3 regions of the Mesorhizobium sp. 113-3-9 genome follow, and region 1 is predicted to be linked to each of the others. Evidence: predicted binding sites of a transcription regulator. Region 1 holds the regulator's gene; each other region holds the start of a gene.
The links. Region 1 encodes LexA, which represses DNA repair genes until DNA is damaged. Its sites were predicted from a motif close to TGTTCNNNNTGTGTTCNG; they were not measured.
Positions count from the first base shown of each region.

Region 1 (7,406 bases):
GGCGCCCAGCGAATTGCCGTCGAGGTAGATCACGCCTTCCGGCAAGATGAACCGGTCGCGCATGGCACGCAGCGGATCCGCCGCATCCATGGCTTCGACTGCTGCGAGATCGAGCGTTGCACGCATGATTTGTGGCGTTCCTCGGTTATTCAAGTCTGATTACTCACGGATCGCTTCGCGCGCGGGTGCCGGGCCCCGGCTGTGCTTGAGGCTGGGCAGAGCAAGCATGGCGAGCACGAACAGGCCCGTGGCAAGCTTCAGGTCGGGAGGCGGCATGCCGGCGGCAAGGCAGAACGACACCAGCTGGTAGTAGATGATCGCGCCGGCAAAGGGCGCCAGCAGCTGGCGCCAGACCGTCTGCTTGCCGACGACCGCCTCGCCGATCATCAGCGCGGCAAGCCCGTTGATGAGAATTCCCAGCCCCATATTGACGTCGGCGAAGCCCTGCGACTGCACCATCAGTGCGCCGCTCGATGCCGAAAATGCACTCGCCAGCCCGACACCACCAATGGTCGCCGCCCAGACATTGATGCCTTGAGCCTCGGCCATATCGGGGTTAGCGCCCACGGCACGCACGGCAGTCCCCTTCTCGGTCCTGAAAAACATATAGAGCGCAAGGAAGACGATGAGCGCGATGAAGCCGGCGACAACGATCTTGCTGGCCGGAAAACCCGGCCGCGCGAACGGCACCCAGTCGAACACGGTGGGCGAGCCGAAGACGGAGAGGTTGGACTTGCCCATGATGCGAAGGTTGATGCTGTAGAGCATCGTCATCATCAGGATGCCCGCGAGAAGCGTGTGGATGCGGAAACGCAGGTGGATGAAGGCGGTGCAGCAACCCGCCGCGAAGCCCGCCGCGAACGCAACCACGATGGCCGCCAGCGGTGATACGCCGGCAGCCAGCAGCACGCCACAGACGCAGCCACCCAGCGGAAACGCGCCTTCGCTGGTTAGGTCGGGAAAATTCAGCATGCGAAACGGGATCATGATTCCGAGTACGACGAAGGCCAGGATCAGGCTTTGCGCCAACGTGACCGGTATGATCGCGACGAAGCTGGTGAGAACCTCCTGAACAAAGCCCATGATGATCAGCTCGCCAGCAACATGCGGTCGGTCTTGACCGAAAAATGGCCGATCAGGTCGATGACCGTGACCCTCGCCTTCTCCTCGCCAGTGACCTCAAGCAGGACCCGGCCCGCATCGAGCATGATCACCCGGCTGCCATAGTCGACGGCGTGTTGCATGTTGTGGGTCACCATAAGGGTGGTCAGCTTCAGCGCGTTGACGGCGCGCACCGTCGCTTGCATGACGATCTCGGCTGTGCGCGGGTCGAGCGCGGCCGTATGCTCGTCGAGCAGCAGCAAATCCGGCGATCCGCCGACGGCCATGATCAGCGACAGCGACTGACGCTGCCCCCCCGAGAGCAGGTCGACACGGGTATCGAGGCGATTTTCAAGGCCGAGGCCCAATATCGACAGGCGCTCCTTGTAGGACGCTAGCCGCGTGGCGTTCAGCCCTTGCCGCAGCGTGCGTTTTTGGCTGCGCAGGTCGGCCAGCAGCATGTTCTCCGCCACCGTCATGCTGGCGGCTGTGCCGCGCATCGGATCCTGGAAGACGCGCGCCAGTCTTGTCGCCCGTTTGTACACCGGCATGGCTGTCACATCGGCGCCATTGATCAGGATTCTGCCGGAATCCAGGACAAGAGCTCCGGAAATGGCATTGAGCATGCTGCTCTTGCCGGCTCCGTTGGAGCCGATAACGATGCCGAACTCGCCCGTGGCCAGCGACAGGCTGAGACCGTCCAGCGCGATCTTCTCGTCGGCCTGGCCCTTGTAGAATACTTTGCGCGCGGATCGGATCTCGAGCATCGTTCCTCCCTGACCTCAGGATGACGGCGCCGACGCCGTCATCCTTCAGTGCCGATGTCAGTCGACGATGCAGCCGCAATCAGCCATCGACGCCGGTATCTCGATGCCGAACGCGGCCATCGCCTTGCGGGAAATCGTTGCCATGTGACCCTTGTAGGCCGGGCGCGACGGCGCGATCGTCTTGGGATCCTTGCCCTTGAGGATTTCGGCGGCGATGTTGCCGGCGTTGACGCCGACCTGCGTGTAATTGACCGCGAAGCTTGCCGGCACCGTGCCATTGCGGACCGCGCTGTCATCGGAGTTGACGATCGGGATTCCGGCCTGGCGAGCCGCCGCGGAGACAGCGGCGATCGCCGGCTGGATCAGGTTCGAAGCCGGGCCGTAGATCACGTCTGCCTTGCCGGCGAGCGCGGCGATGCGCTGCTGGATGTCATTGACGTTGTCGACGCCGACTTCGACGACTTCGAAACCGGCCGCCGGTGCGGCCGCCTTGATCTTCTCGACCAAGGCAACGTCATTGGCCTCGCCTGGATTGTAAGGCACGCCGAAGCGCTTGGCGTTCGGCAGCAGCTTTTTGGTGAAGGCCATGACAGCGGCGACGTCCTGCAGATCGCTGGCGCCGGTCATGCCTTCGTCTCCGGCGTCCCACGATGGCACCAGCTTGGCCGCGACCGGATCGGTGACGGCGGCAAAGACGATCGGAATGCCGGAACCGGCAAGCGCCTTCTTGGCGATCTGCGAGACCGGCGTGGTGATGGTGTAGATCAGCTTGGGCTGCTCCGCCTGCAGCTTGGCGATCATCTGCGGCACCAGCGACGCATCGAAATTGGTATGGCTCTCCGTGTAGACGACATCCTTGCCCTCGACAAAGCCATTGTCCGTCAGCGCCTTCTTGAAGCCGGCTATGGCGGCGTTGAGCTGCGGATGCTCGCCGAAATTGGCGATGCCGATGCGAATCTGGTCGGCGGCGGCACTCCCCGCGCTGACCATCAATGCGCCTGCCAGGGCCAATCCCGACAGCCAAGCGGATTTCGACTTCAACATCATTTCCTCCCAGATTTGATCAGCGCCGCTCATCGGGACGGCAACTGTGGCGATCATGGTCAGTCCGTCGCCACCTGTCAAACATTATATATAATTCTTGCCATGGGCCGCCATCATATATAATTTTCACATGCCCGACGATGGACGGATCGCGATGCAGGATCAGAACAACTCCACGAAAACCGAGGCGGCCTATCAGCTGCTGCGGCGCGATATCCTGACCACACGCCTCATGCCGGGCGCACCGCTCAAACTGAGCGCGCTGCGCGGTCTATACGGTGTCGGCTGGACACCGCTGCGTGAAGCCTTGTCTCGACTTGAGGCCGAGCGCCTGGTTACCGCCATCAGCAATCGCGGCTTTGCCGTGGCTCCGGTGTCGCGGGCCGAGCTCGAGGACCTGGCTCGCGCAAGGATGGTTGTGGAGATGCCGCTGTTCCTGGAATCGATCGAGAAAGGCGGCAGGGAATGGGAGGACGCGGTTGTCACCGCCCACTACCGGCTCTCCCGCTGCAAGACCGCGGTCGACGACCCCTCGGATGCGGCCGTCGACCAATGGGACGAGAGCCACGAGGCCTTTCACGCGGCACTGCTGAGTGCTGCGACGTCCAACTGGCTGTTGCGCTTCCGTTCGACAATCGCCGATCAGTTGCGGCGGCATCATCGTTTTCTCGGCCTGGCGCCGACATTGCGGGCGGCCGCCGGCCTCAAGGATGGCTATGGCGAGGCAATGGACGCCCTGCGCGAGGCGATCGCGATCGAGCATCACACCGCGATCATGGAAGCGGCCCTCGATCGCGATGTCGAGCGGGCAAAGGCGCTGATGACGGCGCATATCGGCTACACGCTGCATGTCTACGTTCACAGCGAGGACGGCGGCGCTAACACCTACACCGCACGCGCCGGCAGCCTGAAGGCAATTTCGGGATGACTTCAGCGCTTCCGCGACGTCCGACTCTCGATGAGATGGTCGCGGCCCGCGACAGGCTGGCTGCCTGGTTGCCGCGCACGCCGCTGCTGCGCCTCGATCTCGGTCGCGCCGATCAGCGGATATTCCTCAAGCTCGAGACATTGTCGCCCATTGGCGCCTTCAAGATCAGGCCGGCGCTCAATGCCTTGCTCTGCCGCGATGCCGATGAACTCAGGCATGGCGTTGCGACTATCAGTTCCGGCAACATGGCCTACGGAATGGCCTGGGCGGCACGGGCGCTTGGCGTTCCGGTGGCCGCCTACATGTATGCCGATGCACCCCAGACCAAGATCGACGGGGTCCGCGGCCTTGGTGGCGACGTGCGCTTCGTCTCGCACGAGACATGGTGGCGCTACATCATCGGAACGGAGCGGCCGGAGGGCGCGGAACTCCTGGTGAACCCGGTCACCGACCAGGCGGTGCTTGCCGGCAACGCGACCATTGGCCTCGAGATTGCCGAAGATCTGCCCGAGGTCGATTGCGTCCTGACACCTTATGGCGGAGGGAGCATGACAACCGGTGTCGCCAGTGCGGTCAAGGCGATGCGGAGCCAGGCCAAGGTCTTCGCCGTCGAGGATGAGAATGCGGCTCCGGTCACGGCGGCGTTGGCGGCCGGACGCATTGTCGAGATCGAGACGCGCCCCTCCTTCATCAAGAGCATAGGCGGCCCATCGCTGGTGCCTGGCCTATGGCCCTTGGCAAGCCAGTCTATCGACGGCGCCATTGCCGTCAGCCTCGATCAGGTCACGGAAGCGATGCGCCTTTTGTTCTCGAAGGCAAAGATCGTGGCCGAAGGCGCGGGAGCCGCCTCGCTCGCCGCCGCTCTCCGCAGCGAGCGGGCAACCGGCAACGTCGTCTGCGTTATCTCCGGCGGCAATATCGATGCCGGCGCCTATGCGCAGATTCTGGGCGGAGCGATGCCGGAAGCCTGAACGCGTTCTATCCCCGGATAGCCAGCGATTGTTGGCGTTTTGATTTCGTTTCGTTCCGCTCGAAATGGATCGATTGGCCCATGCAATCCGCCCTGTGAATGCCCTTCAAACGCTGATGCCAAGCGGGACAAGAGGGTGGGCCACAGGCCATTAACCAAAATGATTTCAATGCTCGCCTTGGCGCGGAGGTGGTCGATTGCTGCCCGCTGCCGGCGGCAGATAATTTCAGATGCCTTAACAAATTCACTAAACTTTAAACAGTTGCGGAACACAACTGGAACAGATAGTGTTTGTTCTGGGTTTGTTTTTCGATTCCGATTCACACCCTTCGTTCAATGCCTGGGGGGCGCCATGCTGACGCGCAAGCAACATGAACTTCTGATGTTCATCCATGAACGGCTGAAGGAAAGCGGTATCCCGCCCTCCTTTGACGAGATGAAGGAAGCGCTCGATCTCGCCTCCAAGTCAGGGATCCATCGCCTGATCACGGCACTGGAGGAACGCGGCTTTATCAGGCGGCTGCCCAACCGGGCGCGGGCATTGGAAGTGCTGCGGCTACCGGATTCGATCGCGCCCGGCCTCAACGCCGCAAAGAAATTCTCGCCGAGTGTCATTCAGGGCAGTCTCGGTCAGGGTGGCCTCGGCCGCCAGATCAAGCCGGCGCCGTCGCGCTTGCCTTCTGCCGGCAATGACGACGACGCGGTCTCCGCCGTGTCGATCCCGGTGATGGGCCGTATCGCCGCCGGCGTGCCGATCGATGCGATCCAGCATCAGACGCATTCGATCTCGGTGCCGCCGGACATGATCATGGGTGGCGAGCACTATGCGCTGGAGGTCAAGGGCGACTCGATGATCGAGGCCGGCATCTTCGATGGCGACACGGTCATTATCCGCAACGCCGATACGGCGAGCCCGGGCGAGATCGTCGTGGCGCTGGTCGACGAGGAGGAAGCGACCTTGAAACGGTTCCGCCGCAAGGGCGCCTCGATTGCCCTTGAGGCCGCCAACCCGGCCTACGAGACACGCATTTTCGGGCCGGATAGGGTCAAGGTGCAAGGCAAGCTGGTCGGGCTGATCAGGCGCTACTGAGCAGGAGCAGCCGGCGTTTCGGCTTTTTGATAGGGTGGCAGCCCCCTCGCCTCACGCGAAAACTTTCGTTGCTCGTGCCAGGGCCGATACGGCCCGTCCACGGCGAAGCTGACGGTCGGCGGGCCGGTCGCCGATTGACGATCGAAGAACACGGCGGCACTGCCCTTGCGTGCAAGTTGCCGTTTGGTGATGACGAGAACCAGCGGGTTGTGGCAGGCATCGTAGCCTGTCGCGTCATTGACAACGATCAGATCGGCGAAACCGCAGGCCTTCCAGGTAGCCTTGCGGTCTTCGACATGCGCGATGATCGCGCCAGACGGATGCCGGGCGAGACAGATGCCCTCCGTGCAGTAGAACGGCGCCCCTGGCGGCAGATTGACGGCATCTGCAATGTCGAATTGCCCGTCCGCCTTGTTGAACATCTCTGGTGTGACAATGGTTTCGGACACCAGCGCGCGTTTCCAATTGTCGACGGTGAATTCGTTCGGACGAGCCCGGCTGACCGCGAGTTCGCCACCGCCGATCGGCACCGCGACCAGCCGCGCGTCTTCGGAGATCAGCACATCCGGCACGCGCGTATCAGACACGGTCAACAGGCCGGCGAGTGCGAATGGCACTGCCGCCAGCCGTAGCCATGTCGTCGCCATCGTCGCGATGACCAGGGCAATCGTCACCAGCAGTACGGAGTGTTGTGAAATCATCCCGATCGCATCGACGGGGGAGCGTTCCGATATCCACGCCGATATGGCGATCATCGCTGTCAGGCCCTTGCCCATGAGGTAGAGAAAAGGCCCGTCCAGACCGAAGGGCATTGTCAAGGCGCTGACAACCGCCAGAAACATGACGACCGAGACAATTGGCATGATAGCCAGATTGGCGAACAGGCTGAGCGGCGAAACGCGCTGGAAGTGCCATATGGCAAACAGCGCCGTGGCGCTGCCGGCAATGATGGACGTCATCGCCACCCCTCCCGTAAGCGCAAGGAATTTTCGCATCAGGAACCCCGGCAGGGACCGCTTTGGCGGTGGCGGTCTTGCCTTTCCCGCACGGTGATCCGCCCAGCCGGCATAGGCGCCGACCAGCGCGGCCGTTGCGGCGAACGACATCTGGAAGCTCGGGCCGACAACTTCGTGCGGCGACACCACGATGACGGCGATCGCCGAGATCGCCAGATTGCGCATGGTCAGCGCCGCGCGATCGAACAATACGGCAATCAGCATCACCGCCAGCATGATGAAACTGCGCTCGGCTGCAACGACGACGCCTGAGATGATGAGGTAGGCGGCGATCGAGAACAGTGCCGCGGCGGCCGCATATTTCTTCACCGGCCGGCGCGCGGAGAAATCCGGGAACAGCGCGAAGGCACCGCGCAGCAGGCCCATGATGGTGCCGGCGACCAGCGCCATATGCAGTCCCGAAATGGAGATGATATGATAGATGCCGGTGCGCCGCATCGCTTCGTTGATTTCATCGGGAATGCCGGCGCGCACGCCAACGATCAGCGCT
Region 1 covers NZ_AP023246.1:4,474,087-4,481,492, reverse strand. Annotated here, with positions in the region: gene kynU (kynureninase) at 1-126, opposite strand, end outside; gene MesoLj_RS21710 (ABC transporter permease) at 160-1,083, opposite strand; gene MesoLj_RS21705 (ABC transporter ATP-binding protein) at 1,089-1,868, opposite strand; gene MesoLj_RS21700 (ABC transporter substrate-binding protein) at 1,926-2,912, opposite strand; gene MesoLj_RS21695 (GntR family transcriptional regulator) at 3,067-3,840, shown strand; gene MesoLj_RS21690 (threonine ammonia-lyase) at 3,837-4,811, shown strand; gene lexA (transcriptional repressor LexA) at 5,163-5,900, shown strand; gene MesoLj_RS21680 (ComEC/Rec2 family competence protein) at 5,894-7,406, opposite strand, start outside.

Region 2 (7,406 bases), 590 kb from region 1:
CGGCCGAAATATCGAAACTCTTTTCCGCCCCCTTGTGCACGCCGCCAATGCCGCCGGTGGCGAACACTTTTATCCCGACCATATGGGCGGCGATCATCGTCGCGGCGACCGTGGTGCCCCCGGTGCGCCCTTGCGCGACGGCGAAGCCGAGGTCGGCGCGCGACAGCTTCATGGCGTCGCCGGTCATGGCCAGCGATTCGCGCTCGCCGTCGGAAAGGCCGATCTTGATGCGTCCGCCGACCACGGCGATCGTTGCCGGCACGGCACCACCGTCGCTGATGATCTTCTCGACGTCCGCCGCCATGGCGCCATTGTCGGGGTAGGGCATGCCATGGGTGATGATGGTGCTTTCCAGTGCCACCACCGGCCGGCCGGCGGCCAGGGCTTGCGCCACCGGCGCGTGGATATCGATGAAGGGGCGGGCGGTTTCCGGGGTCATCTCAGGTCTCCAATCCGGTGTGCATGCATCCATCAAGGTGCGCGGCGGCACTCCGGCACTATGAATTTGCCGGTCTCATGCCACTTCCTGCACATCGGGCACAAGGGCCAGCGCTTCCATGAAGGCGGCCGCGGTGAAATCGGGAACGGCGTCGGCGCTCTCGATGGCCAGCGTTGCCGCGGCGACGCCTTCCCGCAACGCCGCCCGCAAGGGCATGCCGCGCAGCAAGGCGGCGACCGTTGCCCCCGCCAGCGCATCTCCCGCGCCGGTGACGTCCACAACTTTCCTCGGGGCGGGCGGCATGATGGCAAACATGCCGTCGCGATCAAAACCCAGCACCGGGCCGCTGCCCGCCGTCACCACCGCGCTGGTGAGGCCGGCGCGCTTCAAACCGTCAACGATGCCCCGCTGGGAAGCCGCGCCGTCCAGGCCTGCCAGCGCGAGGGCCTCGCGCTGGTTCATGAAGACGACGGCCAGATTGCTGAGCACCGGCTTCAGGCGCACGATCTTGGCCGGCGAAATGGCAATGGCGAATACGGGCTTGCCGGCGGCAAGCGAAACCAGCCGCTCCAGTGCCGCCGATGGCAGATTGGCGTCACACAGGATGGCGTCGGCGGCCAAGATCGCCTCCCGCACCTTGGATCGGCGGATCTGCTTGGGAAACGCCAGATCGTACAGCGCCATGTCGGCAAAGCCGACGATCAACTCGCCTTCGCGATCGATCAACGCGGTATAGCTCGGTGTCGTGCGGTCAAGGAACACCGCCGACAGATCGGCGATCCCTGCCTTGGCTATGGCGCGGGAAACGGTGTCGCCCGCCGCATCGCCGCCCCGCATCGAAAGCAGCGAAGCGGAGACGCCGCGCAGCACTGTGCTGCGCAGCGCGTTGAAGACGCCGCCGCCGACATCTTCGCGCATCGTGCCGGGGTTGGACGCGGCCGGCACGTAGAGGCCGGACACCTGGCCGCGCCGGTCGATATGGGCCCCGCCCACGGCCAGTATCTCTGCGGATTTCACCATGGCGGCGATATGACCTTTGTTGTTGCAGCCGCACAAGCGCTAGGCTGCGCGACAGAGCTTCGCATGCAAGGCAGCGATTCGGCAGGCCGGGACAGCGGTGCCGGCTGGCCTAATGCGAGGTGGGTTGCTGCCCGCGTTTCTGGGACGAAAAAAGAACAAATCCGGATATCGCTTGTTTTTCAAATGCTTGTTTCCTCTTGCCAAATGAGAACAAAAAAGGTACAAAATGCCAGGGATTACGGATTGTCCGGCCTTCATTGACGACCAAGGGGTGATGTATCATGGCTCAGAATTCTTTGCGGCTTGTAGAGGATAAGGCAGTGGACAAATCAAAGGCTCTGGATGCGGCTCTGTCGCAAATCGAGCGGGCTTTCGGCAAGGGCTCGATCATGCGGCTCGGCGCCAACGAGCAGGTCGTCGAGATCGAAACGGTGCCGACCGGTTCGCTCGGCCTCGACATCGCGCTCGGCGTTGGTGGCCTGCCGCGCGGCCGCATCATCGAGATCTACGGGCCCGAAAGCTCGGGCAAGACGACGCTGGCGCTGCATACTGTGGCCGAAGCCCAGAAGAAGGGCGGCATCTGCGCCTTCGTCGATGCCGAGCATGCGCTCGATCCGGTCTATGCCCGCAAGCTCGGTGTCGATCTGGAAAACCTGCTGATCTCGCAGCCCGACACCGGCGAGCAGGCGCTGGAGATCTGCGACACGCTGGTGCGTTCCGGTGCCATCGACGTGCTGGTGGTCGATTCGGTCGCGGCGCTGACGCCGCGCGCCGAAATCGAGGGCGAGATGGGCGATTCGCTGCCCGGCCTGCAGGCCCGCCTGATGAGCCAGGCGTTGCGCAAGCTGACCGCCTCGATCTCGCGCTCCAACACCATGGTCATCTTCATCAACCAGATCCGCATGAAGATCGGCGTCATGTTCGGTTCGCCCGAGACCACCACCGGCGGCAACGCGCTGAAATTCTATGCATCGGTGCGCCTCGACATCCGCCGCATCGGCTCGGTCAAGGATCGCGACGAGGTCGTCGGCAACCAGACCCGCGTCAAGGTCGTCAAGAACAAGCTGGCACCGCCCTTCAAGGTGGTCGAGTTCGACATCATGTATGGCGAGGGCGTCTCCAAGACCGGCGAACTGGTCGATCTCGGCGTCAAGGCCGGCGTGGTCGAGAAGTCGGGTGCCTGGTTCTCCTACAATTCGCAGCGTCTCGGCCAGGGCCGCGAAAATGCAAAACTGTTCCTGCGCGACAATCCCGATACCGCGCGCGAGATCGAACTGGCACTGAGACAGAATGCCGGTCTGATCGCCGAGAAATTCCTCGAGAATGGTGGCTCCGAAGGCAACGGCGACGACGGTTTTGAGGACGAAGCCGGCGCGATGTAAGGCAACGGCCAGAGTTCGGCCATAAAGTCGGCTTATGACCTGATGCTTAAGTAATCGAGTTCTTTAGTACCGCGTTCAAAACCGCTGGCCTTCGAGCCGGCGGTTTTTGTTTTTGGGCGGTGTGGAGCCGGCCTGATAAGCTCCTGAAGCGCTTCGCGCCTGAGTGGATTCACGCGACGCGCTTCAGGTCTTTATTCTCATGCATGTCGCTCTGCCAAAACCGAGGTCGTTTTGGGCGACGTGCATTGGATTGGCCTAATTCCGTGTTTCTGGACAGGGTGCGGTGTGCCCGCTAAAAGGCCAAGTCAATCTTCTAAAAAGCAGAGACCAGTTTCCGCCGGCCGCGCCGGCGGTTTTCGCGAAAAGGCAGCAGTCATGAGTGGCGTGAACGAGATTCGGTCGACATTTCTCGACTATTTCCGCAAGGAGGGCCACGAGGTCGTGGCCTCGAGCCCGCTCGTGCCGCGCAACGATCCGACATTGATGTTCACCAATGCCGGCATGGTGCAGTTCAAGAACGTCTTCACCGGTTTGGAGAAGCGGTCCTATTCGCGCGCCACCACCGCCCAGAAGAGCGTTCGCGCCGGCGGCAAGCACAACGACCTCGACAATGTCGGCTACACCGCGCGTCACCTGACCTTCTTCGAGATGCTCGGCAACTTCTCCTTTGGCGACTATTTCAAGGAGCGCGCCATCGAGCTTGCCTGGAACCTGATCACCAAAGAGTTCGGGCTGAAGAGGGACAAGCTGCTGGTCACCGTCTACCACACCGACGATGAGGCGGCGGGCTTCTGGAAGAAGATCGCCGGTTTCTCGGACGATCGCATCATCCGCATCCCGACCTCGGACAATTTCTGGGCGATGGGCGACACCGGTCCTTGCGGGCCTTGCTCGGAAATCTTCATCGATCGTGGCGAGCACATCTGGGGTGGCCCTCCCGGCAGCCCGGAAGAGGATGGCGACCGATTCCTCGAATTCTGGAACCTGGTGTTCATGCAATATGAACAGGTGACGAAGGAGGAGCGCATCGACCTGCCGCGTCCGTCGATCGACACCGGCATGGGCCTGGAGCGCATGGCGTCCATCCTGCAAGGCGTGGAAAGCGTTTTCGAGACCGATCTGTTCCGTCACCTCATCGATGCGGCGTCTTCCGCGCTTGGGCGCGCTCCGGATGCCGAAACGGTGGCGTCCTACCGTGTCATTGCCGATCATTTGCGCTCGTCCTCCTTCCTGGTCGCCGACGGCGTGCTGCCGTCGAACGAAGGCCGCGGTTACGTGCTGCGCCGCATCATGCGCCGCGCCATGCGCCACGCGCAGTTGCTCGGGGCGAGCGAGCCTCTGATGTGGAAGCTGGTGCCGGCTCTGGTGCGCGAGATGGGCCAGGCCTATCCCGAATTGCTGCGCGGCGAACAGTTGATCACGGAAACGCTGAAGCTCGAGGAGACGCGCTTCCGCAAGACGCTGGTGCGCGGCCTCGGCCTGCTCTCCGAGGCGACGGAAACGCTGCATGCCGGCGACATGCTGGATGGCGAGACGGCCTTCAAACTCTACGACACCTACGGCTTCCCGCTCGACCTGACGCAGGACGCGCTGCGCCAGCGCAGCATCTCGGTCGATCTTGCCGGCTTCACCAATGCGATGGAGCAGCAGAAGGCCGAGGCGCGCAAGCACTGGACGGGGTCTGGCGAGGCCGCGACCGAGACGGTGTGGTTCTCGGTGCGCGAACAGACCGGCGCCACCGAATTCCTCGGCTACGAGACTGAAGCTGCGGAAGGCCTCATCCAGGCGTTGGTGCGGGACGGCAAGACCGTCGACAGCGCCGGCAAGGGTGACGCGGTTGCGGTGGTCGTCAACCAGACGCCATTCTATGGCGAATCCGGCGGCCAGATGGGCGATACCGGCGTCATTTCAGGCGAAGGCTTCTCGATCGAAATCTCCGATACGCAGAAGAAGGCGGATGGGCTGTTCGTGCATCTGGGCAAGGTGGCGAGCGGCACGGTCAAGACGGGCGCCGCCGTTGAGCTCAAGGTCGACCATAACAGGCGCTCCAGGCTGCGTGCGAACCACTCCGCCACCCACCTGATCCATGAGGCGCTGCGCGAGGTGCTGGGCACTCATGTCGCACAGAAGGGCTCGCTCGTCGCGCCGGAGCGCCTGCGCTTCGACATCTCGCACAACAAGCCGATTTCGGCCGAGGAACTCGAAGAGGTCGAGCGCATGGCCAACGAAATCGTCGTGCAGAACGGCCCGGTGACCACGCGCCTGATGTCGGTCGACGACGCCATCGCCGAGGGCGCCATGGCGCTGTTCGGCGAGAAGTATGGCGATGAAGTGCGCGTCGTGTCGATGGGCACCGGGCTGCATGGCGCCAAGGCCAACCGGCCCTATTCGGTCGAACTCTGCGGCGGCACCCATGTCAGGGCGACCGGAGATATCGGCCTGGTGCGTGTCGTCTCCGACAGCGCGGTTGCCGCCGGCGTGCGCCGCATCGAGGCGCTGACCGGCGAGGCGGCCAGAAAACATCTCGATGAGCAGGATCGGCGGCTGAAGACGGCGGCAGCCGTGCTGAAAATCTCGCCCGCCGACGTGCCGGCGCGCGTCGAGGCTTTGCTTGAGGAGCGCAAGAAGCTCGAGAAGGAACTCACCGAAGCCCGCAAGAAGCTGGCGCTCGGCGGCGGTGCAGCGGCCGGCGCGCCTTCGGAGAACGAGACGGTCGCGGGCGTCGGCTTCCTCGGCAAGGCCGTCTCCGGCGTCTCGCCGAAGGACCTGAAGCCGCTGGCGGATGCCGGCAAGACCTCGCTCGGCTCCGGCGTCGTCGTCTTCGTCGGCGCCGGCGAGGACAACAAGGCAAGCGTCGTGGTCGCGGTGACCGATGACCTCGTCGGTCGCTTCAGCGCCGTGGACCTGGTGCGCGTGGCCTCCGCCGCCTTGGGCGGGCAGGGCGGTGGCGGGCGGCCCGACATGGCCCAGGCCGGTGGCCCTGACGCCTCCAAGGCCAATGATGCGATTGCGGCGGTCAGGGCGGCACTCGAAGCGGCGTAGGCGAGCGGCTGAATTTATCGCAACGGTTGGCGGGACAGCGCCCCCTCTGTCCGGCAGGACAGAGGGGGCGCTGTCCCGCGGACGTCTCAATACTTATCAGCCGATTTTTTCGGTGCGAGCAAAGCTCGGACGAGCGGCAATGCGCATGTACCAGCCTTGGATGTCGGAGAACTGCGCCAGCAGCTTTTGGCCTTCGGCAACCTTGAGGAAATAGGCAATGATCGGTGCGGCGTGCAGGTCGGCCAAAGTCAGCTGATCGCCGAGCAGCCAAGGTCCTTGTGCCTTCAGCGCGGTCAACACGTTCAGCACCGTCTCAGCCTGGCTCACCCCACCAGCGATCAGGCTCTCATCCGGCTCCGTCTTTTCCAGCCGCTCGACGGCGACGTCCCAGACCATGGCGCGATAGCCATAGGCGTCGAGCATGCCTGTCATCTGGCCCATCCTGGCGCGGCCGCGCGGATCGGCGGGCTGCAGTGCCGGGCCGTCGAAAGCCTCGTCGACATAGCGCGCGATCGCATTCGTCTCGAAGAGCCGAAACCCGTTATGCTCGAAGGCTGGGATGCGGCCGAACGGGTGATGCTCCAGATACCAGGCTGGGATGCCTTCGGCTGCGAAGATGTCGAGCGGGACGAGTTCGTAGGCGACGCCTTTTTCCTCCAGCGTCATCCGCGCGATGCGCACATAGACACTGTAGTCCGCGCCGTAGAGGATTGGCTTGGTCATGCTGCCGGCCCTTCGTCGCTTTCATCGGCCCAAAAAACGAAGGCTCCTTTCGGAGCCTTCGGGGTGTAGAGCTGCGAGTACTTACGCCATCGCCTTCTGCAAATTCTCGTCGATCTTGTCGAGGAAGCCGGTGGTCGAGAGCCAGGGCTGGTCCGGGCCGATCAAGAGCGACAGGTCCTTGGTCATGAAGCCGCTCTCGACGGTCTGGATGCAGACCTTTTCCAGCGTCTCGGCAAAGCGCTTCAGCTCGGCATTGTCGTCGAGCTTGGCGCGGTGCGCGAGGCCGCGCGTCCACGCGAAGATCGAGGCGATCGAATTGGTCGAGGTTTCCTCGCCCTTCTGGTGCTGGCGATAGTGGCGGGTGACGGTGCCGTGCGCGGCTTCCGCTTCCACCGTCTTGCCGTCCGGCGTCATCAGCACCGAGGTCATCAGGCCGAGTGAGCCAAAACCTTGCGCCACCGTGTCGGACTGCACGTCGCCGTCATAGTTCTTGCAGGCCCAGACATAGCCGCCCGACCATTTCAGGCTGGAGGCCACCATGTCGTCGATCAGCCGGTGCTCGTACCACAGCTTCTTCGACTTGAACTCGGCCTCGAATTCAGCCTCGTAGACTTCCTGGAAGATGTCCTTGAAGCGGCCGTCATAGGCCTTGAGGATGGTGTTCTTGGTCGAGAGGTAGACCGGATAGTTGCGCAGCAGGCCGTAATTCAGCGAGGCACGGGCGAATTCGCGGATCGACTCGTCGAGATTGTACATGGCCATGGCGACACCGGCGCCGGGCGCATCGAACACGTCGTGCT
Region 2 covers NZ_AP023246.1:5,061,118-5,068,523, reverse strand. Annotated here, with positions in the region: gene MesoLj_RS24885 (pseudouridine-5'-phosphate glycosidase) at 1-439, opposite strand, end outside; gene MesoLj_RS24880 (carbohydrate kinase family protein) at 515-1,459, opposite strand; gene recA (recombinase RecA) at 1,741-2,841, shown strand; gene alaS (alanine--tRNA ligase) at 3,217-5,883, shown strand; gene MesoLj_RS24865 (glutathione S-transferase family protein) at 5,980-6,606, opposite strand; gene MesoLj_RS24860 (NADP-dependent isocitrate dehydrogenase) at 6,688-7,406, opposite strand, start outside.
Region 2: the regulator LexA is predicted to act here: its motif matches at 1,666-1,683, upstream of recA (recombinase RecA).

Region 3 (7,406 bases), 3.4 Mb from region 1:
AGGAGGCGGCGTGGCTTTCAGGAAAGCCGTATTCGCCAAAGCCTTCGATCTGCTTGAAGCAGCGCTCGGCGAAGTCTCGTTTGTAGCCTTTCTTGACCATCCCTTCGATCATTAGCGTTTCATAGTTCCCGATCGTGCCATTGCGTTTAAAGGTGGCCATCGCGCGCCTTAGCTTATCTGCCTCGCCGGGAGAGAAGCCCCCGGCATCAATGGCGATCTTCATTGCTTGCTCTTGAAACAGCGGCACACCGAGCGTCCGCTTGAGAATGGCTTCAAGCTCCTTGCTCGGATACTCAACCTTCTCTTTCCCTTGCCGTCGGCGGAGGTAGGGGTGAACCATATCGCCCTGGATCGGGCCGGGCCGAACGATCGCCACTTCGATGACCAGATCATAGAATGTGCGGGGCCTGAGACGCGGCAGCATGGACATCTGGGCGCGCGATTCGATCTGGAAAACCCCAAGCGTGTCGGCACGGCAGATCATATCGTAGACGCGGCCATCCTTTTGCGGAATCGTCGCTAGGGTCAGGCGCCGGCCATATTTGTCTCTCACACCGTAGTGAGTTTCCAGCAGATCAAAGGCGCGCCTCAGGCAAGACAGCATCCCTAGCGCGAGCACATCGACTTTGAGGATGCCGACATTGTCGAGGTCATCCTTGTCCCATTCGACCATCTTGCGCTCGTCCATCGCCGTCTTGACGATGGGGACGATCTCGTCAAGCCGATCCTTGGTGATGACGAAGCCGCCGACATGCTGGGACAGATGACGAGGAAAGCCCATAATATCGTTGGAGCGCTCGATCACCAGTCTCGCCAGTGGATCGGCACGGTTGATGCCGCCGGCGTGAGCCTCCTTCTCGCCAAGCTCAGAGGTTGACCAGCCCCAGATCGTGCTCGACAATGCGCTTCTGACATCCTCGGAGAGGCCCATCGCCTTCGCCACTTCGCGTAGTGCCGAGCGACCGCGATAGCTGATGACAGCAGCAGCAAGTGCCGTGCGCTTGGCACTGTATTTGTTGTAAATATACTGGATGACGACATCGCGCTTTTCATGCTCGAAATCGACATCAATGTCTGGGGGCTCGTCACGTTCCGTTGAAACAAAACGCTCAAAAAGAACGTCCAGAAGGCTGGGATCAACTTCCGTAATCTCAAGGCAAAAACAAATGACGGAGTTTGCGGCGGAGCCGCGTCCCTGACACAGAACACCCTCCGAGCGCGCGAACCGAACGATGTCGCGAACGGTAAGGAAATAACGGGCATATTTCTTCAGGCCAACAATTGTGAGTTCATGCCGGATGAGACCTTCCACTTTGTCAGGGATGCCCTCGGGGTAACGTTTCCTGGCGCCATCCCAAGTCAATCTTTCCAGTTCGGTCTGAGGGTCGACGCCTGCCTCGGTGGTCTCTTCCGGGTAGTTGTGCTTCAGCTCTTCCAGAGAGAACTCTAGACTCTCCCCGAAACGCAGCGTCTCGGCCAGCGCTTGCGGGTGCCGGCGAAAAAGCCGCGCCATCTCCAGCGGCGGCTTCAGGTGACGCTCGGCGTTGGCGGTGAGTTCGAGGCCGACCTCTGCGACGGGCGTGTTGAGGCGGATCGCGGTCAGCACGTCCTGCAATGGGCGCCGTTCGGCCGTGTGGTAGAGGACATCGTTGGTCGCCATCAGCGGGATGCCGGCACTCTCGGCCATCGCCGCGGCCTGCTCGATCCGGAAACGGTCATTGCCCGCATAGTCGGGCGAGACGCCAAGCCGCAGGGCTTTGCCGAAACGATCCTTGAGTTGGCGAAGCAGGGCAAGAGTGCCTTGCGCCTCCGCCACCAGATCGGGCAGGACCGCCAGCGACATCAGGTCCCCCCATTCCAGGAGGTCGCTGCGCTGGAGAAGGGTGGCGCCTTTTTCGGTTTCGTCACGCAGATTGGCCTGGGTGAGCATGCGGCACAGATGCCCCCAGCCCGCACGGTTTCGGGGATAGGCGAGAATGTCCGGCGTGCCGTCGCCGAAAACCAGCCGGCAGCCGGGGTGATAGGAGAGTTTTTCGACCTTGGCCTGCTGCCAGGCGCGCACCACGCCGGCAACCGTGTTGCGGTCGGCAAGGCCGATCGCGGAGAAGCCCAGGAGCTTGGCCGCGACCACCAGCTCCTCCGGTTTGGAGGCGCCGCGCAGGAAGGAGAAATTCGACTGGATGCCGAACTCGGCATAGGGGATGACGGTCAGCGCGTTCATGCGAAGACCCCGTGCATGAACCAGCGCGGCGGCACCTGCGGGTTGCCATAAAGGCCTTGCCGGTAGAGCCAGAAGCGGCGGCCGTCGGCATCCTCGATGCGGAAATAGTCCCGGGTGGATGTGGCCGGATCGCTTGACGCCTCACGCCACCATTCGGCGGCGATGCGTTCCGGACCCTCGACCCGGGTGACGCGGTAGAGCGCGCGCCGCCAGCGGAAGTGCAGCGGCGGCCCCTCCGGCATTTCGGTGGCGGGCACCTCGATGAGCTCGGGCGCGCGGAACAGCCGGATCGGCCGCTCCAGCGGGAAGATGGTTTTGGGCGCCTGCATCCTGTCCGGCTTCTTCGGCGGCGTGGTCCGGCGCGGCGCCTCGGTGAAGGGGATGATGGCGACGGCGCGTTCCGGCAGATGGCTTTCCACGGCGACCGGCTGCAGGACCGCGCCTTCGCCGAGCCGGGCGCGGATGCGGTCGGCGAACAGCGCGATATCGGCGCCGTCATCGGCCACGTCGCCCGTCAGGTCGGCCTGCGCCATGTCGAAAGCGGCGACGGCCAGTACGGAGAGCCGCACCAGGTCGAAGCCATAGCCGGCATCGATACTCTGCTCGAGTGCCGCCAGCCTTTCATGGAACAGCTTCTGGATCAGCCGGGGATCGCGCATCGGCCGCGAGGTGCCCAGCGCAATGCGGCTGACCGCGCCGTCGACGCGGAAGAGCAGCAGCGCCAGCGTCCGAGCGCCCTCGCCACGGCGCTCGAGATCGGTCTTCAGGGTCGTCGCCAGCAGGCCGACCAGCCGCTCGATATCCTCGGTCAGCGTGACGGGCTCGGCGAGATGGCGCTCGACAGAAAGCGGCGCGACGGGAAGGCGGGGCGAGACCGCCTCGTCGAGACGGCCAAGCGCCTGGTCGAGGCGCAGCAGCAGGGTGGCGCCGAAGCGGCGGGCGAGCGGCGCGCGTGGTGCCGCCATGACGGCGCCCGCCGTGCGCAGGCCGACGCTCTCCAGGCTGGCTCGGATTTCCGGCGCTATGCGCAATGCGGCGAGCGGCAAGGGCGCCAGCAGTGCTTCCTCCTCGCCGCCGGCGACGATGCGGTCACCGCAAAAGCGTGCCGCCGCCCAGGCCGCTCCCGGCGTCGGGGCAAGGCCAGCGCGGACATCGAACCCCTGATGGAAGAAGCGCGACAGGATGTCGTCGAGCATGGCGCGTTCGCCGCCGAACAGATGGGTGCAGCCGGTGACATCGAGGAACAGGCCGTCCGTCCCATCCAGCGCCACCAGCGGGGTGTAGCGGTCGCACCAGTCGGCAAGGCCTTCGAGCAGGCGGCGGTCGGCTTCCGGATCGGCCTCGACGATGTCGATCGACGGATGCATGGCGCGCGCATCGGCAATGCCCATGTCGCGCTTCAGGTGCAGCGCCTCAGCCCGCTCGTCGAGGGCCGAAATGCGCTGCGCGTTCCCCTGGCGGTGACTGATCACGAGCGGTGGGTGAGATGGCGTCGGGTGATCCGACGGCCGGGAACGCCAGGATCGCCCCAGACGCTGCCGCAGGATCCTTTCGGCCGCGAGGTAGGGAAACCACAGCGACAGGATTCTTTGCCCGGCCTGCCCGTCTTTCCTCGCTTCGTCTTTCTTCGCCCCATCTCTCGTCGAATACGCGTTCATCGGGGTTCCACTCCAGTGTGAATTGTCCTGGCAGGGCCGTGCGGCTCTTGCCGATGGTGATGGTGAAGGCGGGGCGGCCGATCGAACCGGCGAGCGGCCCGGTGATCGTGGCGCGCGGCACGGCAGGCGCCGACGCGACAATGAGGCGGACGGGCGCCGCAGTCGGTTCGGGCTCGGCCGCCTGCCGCAGCAGGAACACCGGCCGGCCGGCGCTTGCCGCCCTTGCATGCAGCCGGCGCGTCGCGGTCAGGTCCAGCCGCTGCGGGTTGCCGCGAATCTCCAGGATGACGGCGGCGAGCGCCGTCATCCGGGCGGCCTCCTCGGCGACCCACAGCGCATCGACGAGCCTGGGCGCCTCGGAAAACAGCAATTGCCCGGGCTCGATGCCGAACGCGGCATGCAGCCCCCTAGCATAGGGAAAGCCGGCCTCGCCAAAGATTTCCGATGTACCGATCCACAGCACCGGCAGTCCGTGGGCCTGCTTCAGGATCAGGCTGGTGAGCGACAGAGCGAAGCCGGCAACGGCTCCGGCATCGCGGGTTTGCCCGCCATGGATTTCGCTCAAGGCGGCTTTCGGCAGGCCGCCGCTCAGGGCGGCATCGAGGCGTTCGACGCCGGTGGGCAGGAAGGCATCCGGCAGGGCCGCGGCAAGGCCGCGCCGGACGATCGTGAGATCGGTATTGGACGTGACATCGGCGCTGACGCCAGCATCAAGCGGCGCGCCAGCCGGCAGCTGCAGGCGCTCGGGCAGCGTTCCCTCGATTTTCGCGATCTGGCGGCGCAGGGCAAAAACAGTCTCCCGCGCCACGGCGCTCATCGCCATGACGGTCAGCTTCCACTCACAATTGTTCCTGTTATGTTCCTATAGATTCCAGAGGGCGTTGGAAGAGTCAAGCAGAGTCACAAGGAATTTATTCCTCATCCCCGCGCGCCTCAGCCCTCTTATTTGCCTCCACCGGTGCGAAAGCCTATATGCCGGGATCAAAGGACAAAGCATGGCCCGCATCTACAAAACCCGCACCTGGCATGGCGAACTTGCGCCCTCGATGGAGGAGCTGGAGTTCCTCGCGCTGGAGGCCTATGCCCATTTGCCGGAGGAGTTTCGCAAGCTGACCGGCGAGATCGTCATCCAGATCGCCGAGTTCCCGACCGACGAAATCATGGACGACCTGTCGCTGGAAACGCCGTTCGACCTGCTCGGCCTGTTCGAGGGACGCGGCATCGCCGAGCGCTGGAACCCGCAGACCGGCGAAGGCCCGAACCGCATCACGCTCTACCGCCGCGCCATGCTCGACTACTGGGCCGAAAACGAGGAAACGCTGGGCGACATCGTCACCCATGTGCTGATCCACGAGATCGGCCACCATTTCGGCCTGTCGGACGATGATATGGAGCGGATCGAGGAAGCGGCCGAATAGGCTCGAACCTTCGTCACCCTAGGGTCTGCGCCGCGTCGCATCGCTCCTTGCTTCGCCCTAGGACGACGAAGAGAGGAAGCCCCTACCAGTCGCTGAGCTTGGTGTCCGGCCCGTATTCCTGGCCATCGACATCCTTCACCACGGCCTGGCCGCAGCGCATGGTCTTGGCTTTCTTGTCATAGGCATAGGTCGGCGAGCCGAACAGGTGCCAGCCCTTGTTCAGCGCCGCCGTCACCTTGTGGCAGAAGCTGGCGTCGTCCGGGCCGGTAAGAAAGCGGTAGAGTTTCATTTTCTCAAGTCCTGTCGTGAATGAACTTGGCCGCGATCATGCGCCGATGGCGGCGGCCTTCGCCAGCAGTTTTTCGGCCTGCGCCAGATGCAGCCGCTCGACCATTCTGCCATTCAGCGCGATCACGCCCTTGCCGCTGTTTTCGGCGAGGGCAAACGCGTCCTTCACCAGGCGCGCCTCGGTCAGCGCTGCCGGCGACGGCGCGAAGGCGCGGTTCGCCGCGTCGATCTGGGCCGGATGGATCAGGGTCTTGCCGTCGAAGCCCATGGCCGCCGCTTCCGCGCACTCGCGGGCAAAGGCGTCGAGGTCGCGAAAATCGTTGGCTACGCCGTCGAGCATGTCGAGACCGCCGGCGCGCGCGGCCAGCACCATCTGCATCAGCCACGGCACGAGATAGCGCCGGTCCGGCGTCGCCAGCACGCCGGTGTCCTTGGCCAGGTCATTCGTTCCGGCAACGAAACAATTGAGCCGTGAGGCCGAATCGCGGCCAAGCTCGGCGATCGCGCCGATGTTGAGCATGGCCTTGGGCGTCTCGATCATCGCCCACAGCTTCACGCTGTCGGGGGCAAAATTGTCATCGAGCACGTCGCCGACCTCAAGGATGTCGCGCGGTGTGGCGACCTTGGACAACAGGATGCCGTCGGGCTCGAATTTTGCCGCGGCCAGCAGGTCGTCGGCGCCCCATTCGCTGGCCAGCGCGTTGACGCGCACCACCATCTCGCAGCGGCGGCCAGAGGCGACCGGGCGATTGGCGAAAATGCCAGCCAGCTTTTCACGGGCGGCGACCTTGTCGGCCGGGGCGACGGCATCCTCGAGGTCGATGATGACGGCATCACAGGCAAGCTGCGCGATCTTGGCCAATGCCTTGTCGCTGGAGGCCGGGACATAGAGCACCGAGCGGCGCGGGCGGTAGGGTTCGGTCATATCCGATCTATGCCGTCACTGGACGGTGGAGGCAAGCGTGGAGGGGCAATCGCGTGATCAGGCCTTTGAAGGCCATGCCGCCGATGACGGCAAGCCGCCAAGCGCCACCGAGATCTGGTCCGCATGTTCGATGATCGAACGGGTCAAAGGCGGAACGGCGTGATCCGGCAGCAATTGTTTGAGCGTCGTGACGCTGATCGCGCCGACGGCCGCGCCGTCATGCCCGAAGATCGCCGCGGCGACGCAGACGACGCCCGCATGGTCTTCCTCGTCATCGATCGCATAGTGGCGGGCGATGACCAAATCGAGGGATGAAGTAAGCGCCGGCATCGTGCTGAGCGTCTTCGGTGTGCGGGCCGGATAGCCCGTGCGCTCAAGGATGTCGATCGCTTGTTGCCGAGGCATTGCCGCGAGAAAGATCTTGCCGACCGCCGAGCAATGCGGTCGTTCGCGCCGCCCAAGCGCGGCGTCGAATCGAATGGCATCGGGCGCGTCGGCCCGGCCAACGACGACGGCCGCATCCTCGTCCCATATCGCGACGCGCGAGGTGATGCCCGTTGCCTGCGTGAGCTGGCGCAACACCGGCATGGCGACTTCGGCGACGCCTGTGCCGGCGACCGCAAGATCACCAAGTCGAACCAGCGCAAGACCAAGCCGGTAGCGCTTGCCCATACCCTCGCCGGTATCGGACACCATGCCGGCCGCTTTCAGACTGAGCAGGATCGCATAGGCGGCTGCCTTGGTCACTCCAGCCGCGACCGCCAGGTCGGTCAGGCGGGCACCGTCTTTTCCGGAACTGGCGATCTTGTCGATGATGTCGAGCGCGCGGCCGACACTTTGCACCCGATATCGATCTCCCGTCATCGAACAATACTGCAGGGCGTCATCAAACAGAC
Region 3 covers NZ_AP023246.1:1,077,432-1,084,837, forward strand. Annotated here, with positions in the region: gene MesoLj_RS05090 (error-prone DNA polymerase) at 1-2,221, opposite strand, end outside; gene MesoLj_RS05095 (DUF6504 family protein) at 2,218-3,693, opposite strand; gene MesoLj_RS05100 (ImuA family protein) at 3,635-4,702, opposite strand; gene MesoLj_RS05105 (metallopeptidase family protein) at 4,875-5,297, shown strand; gene MesoLj_RS05110 (DUF1737 domain-containing protein) at 5,380-5,586, opposite strand; gene MesoLj_RS05115 (HpcH/HpaI aldolase/citrate lyase family protein) at 5,623-6,510, opposite strand; gene MesoLj_RS05120 (IclR family transcriptional regulator) at 6,568-7,374, opposite strand.
Region 3: the regulator LexA is predicted to act here: its motif matches at 4,726-4,743, upstream of MesoLj_RS05100 (ImuA family protein).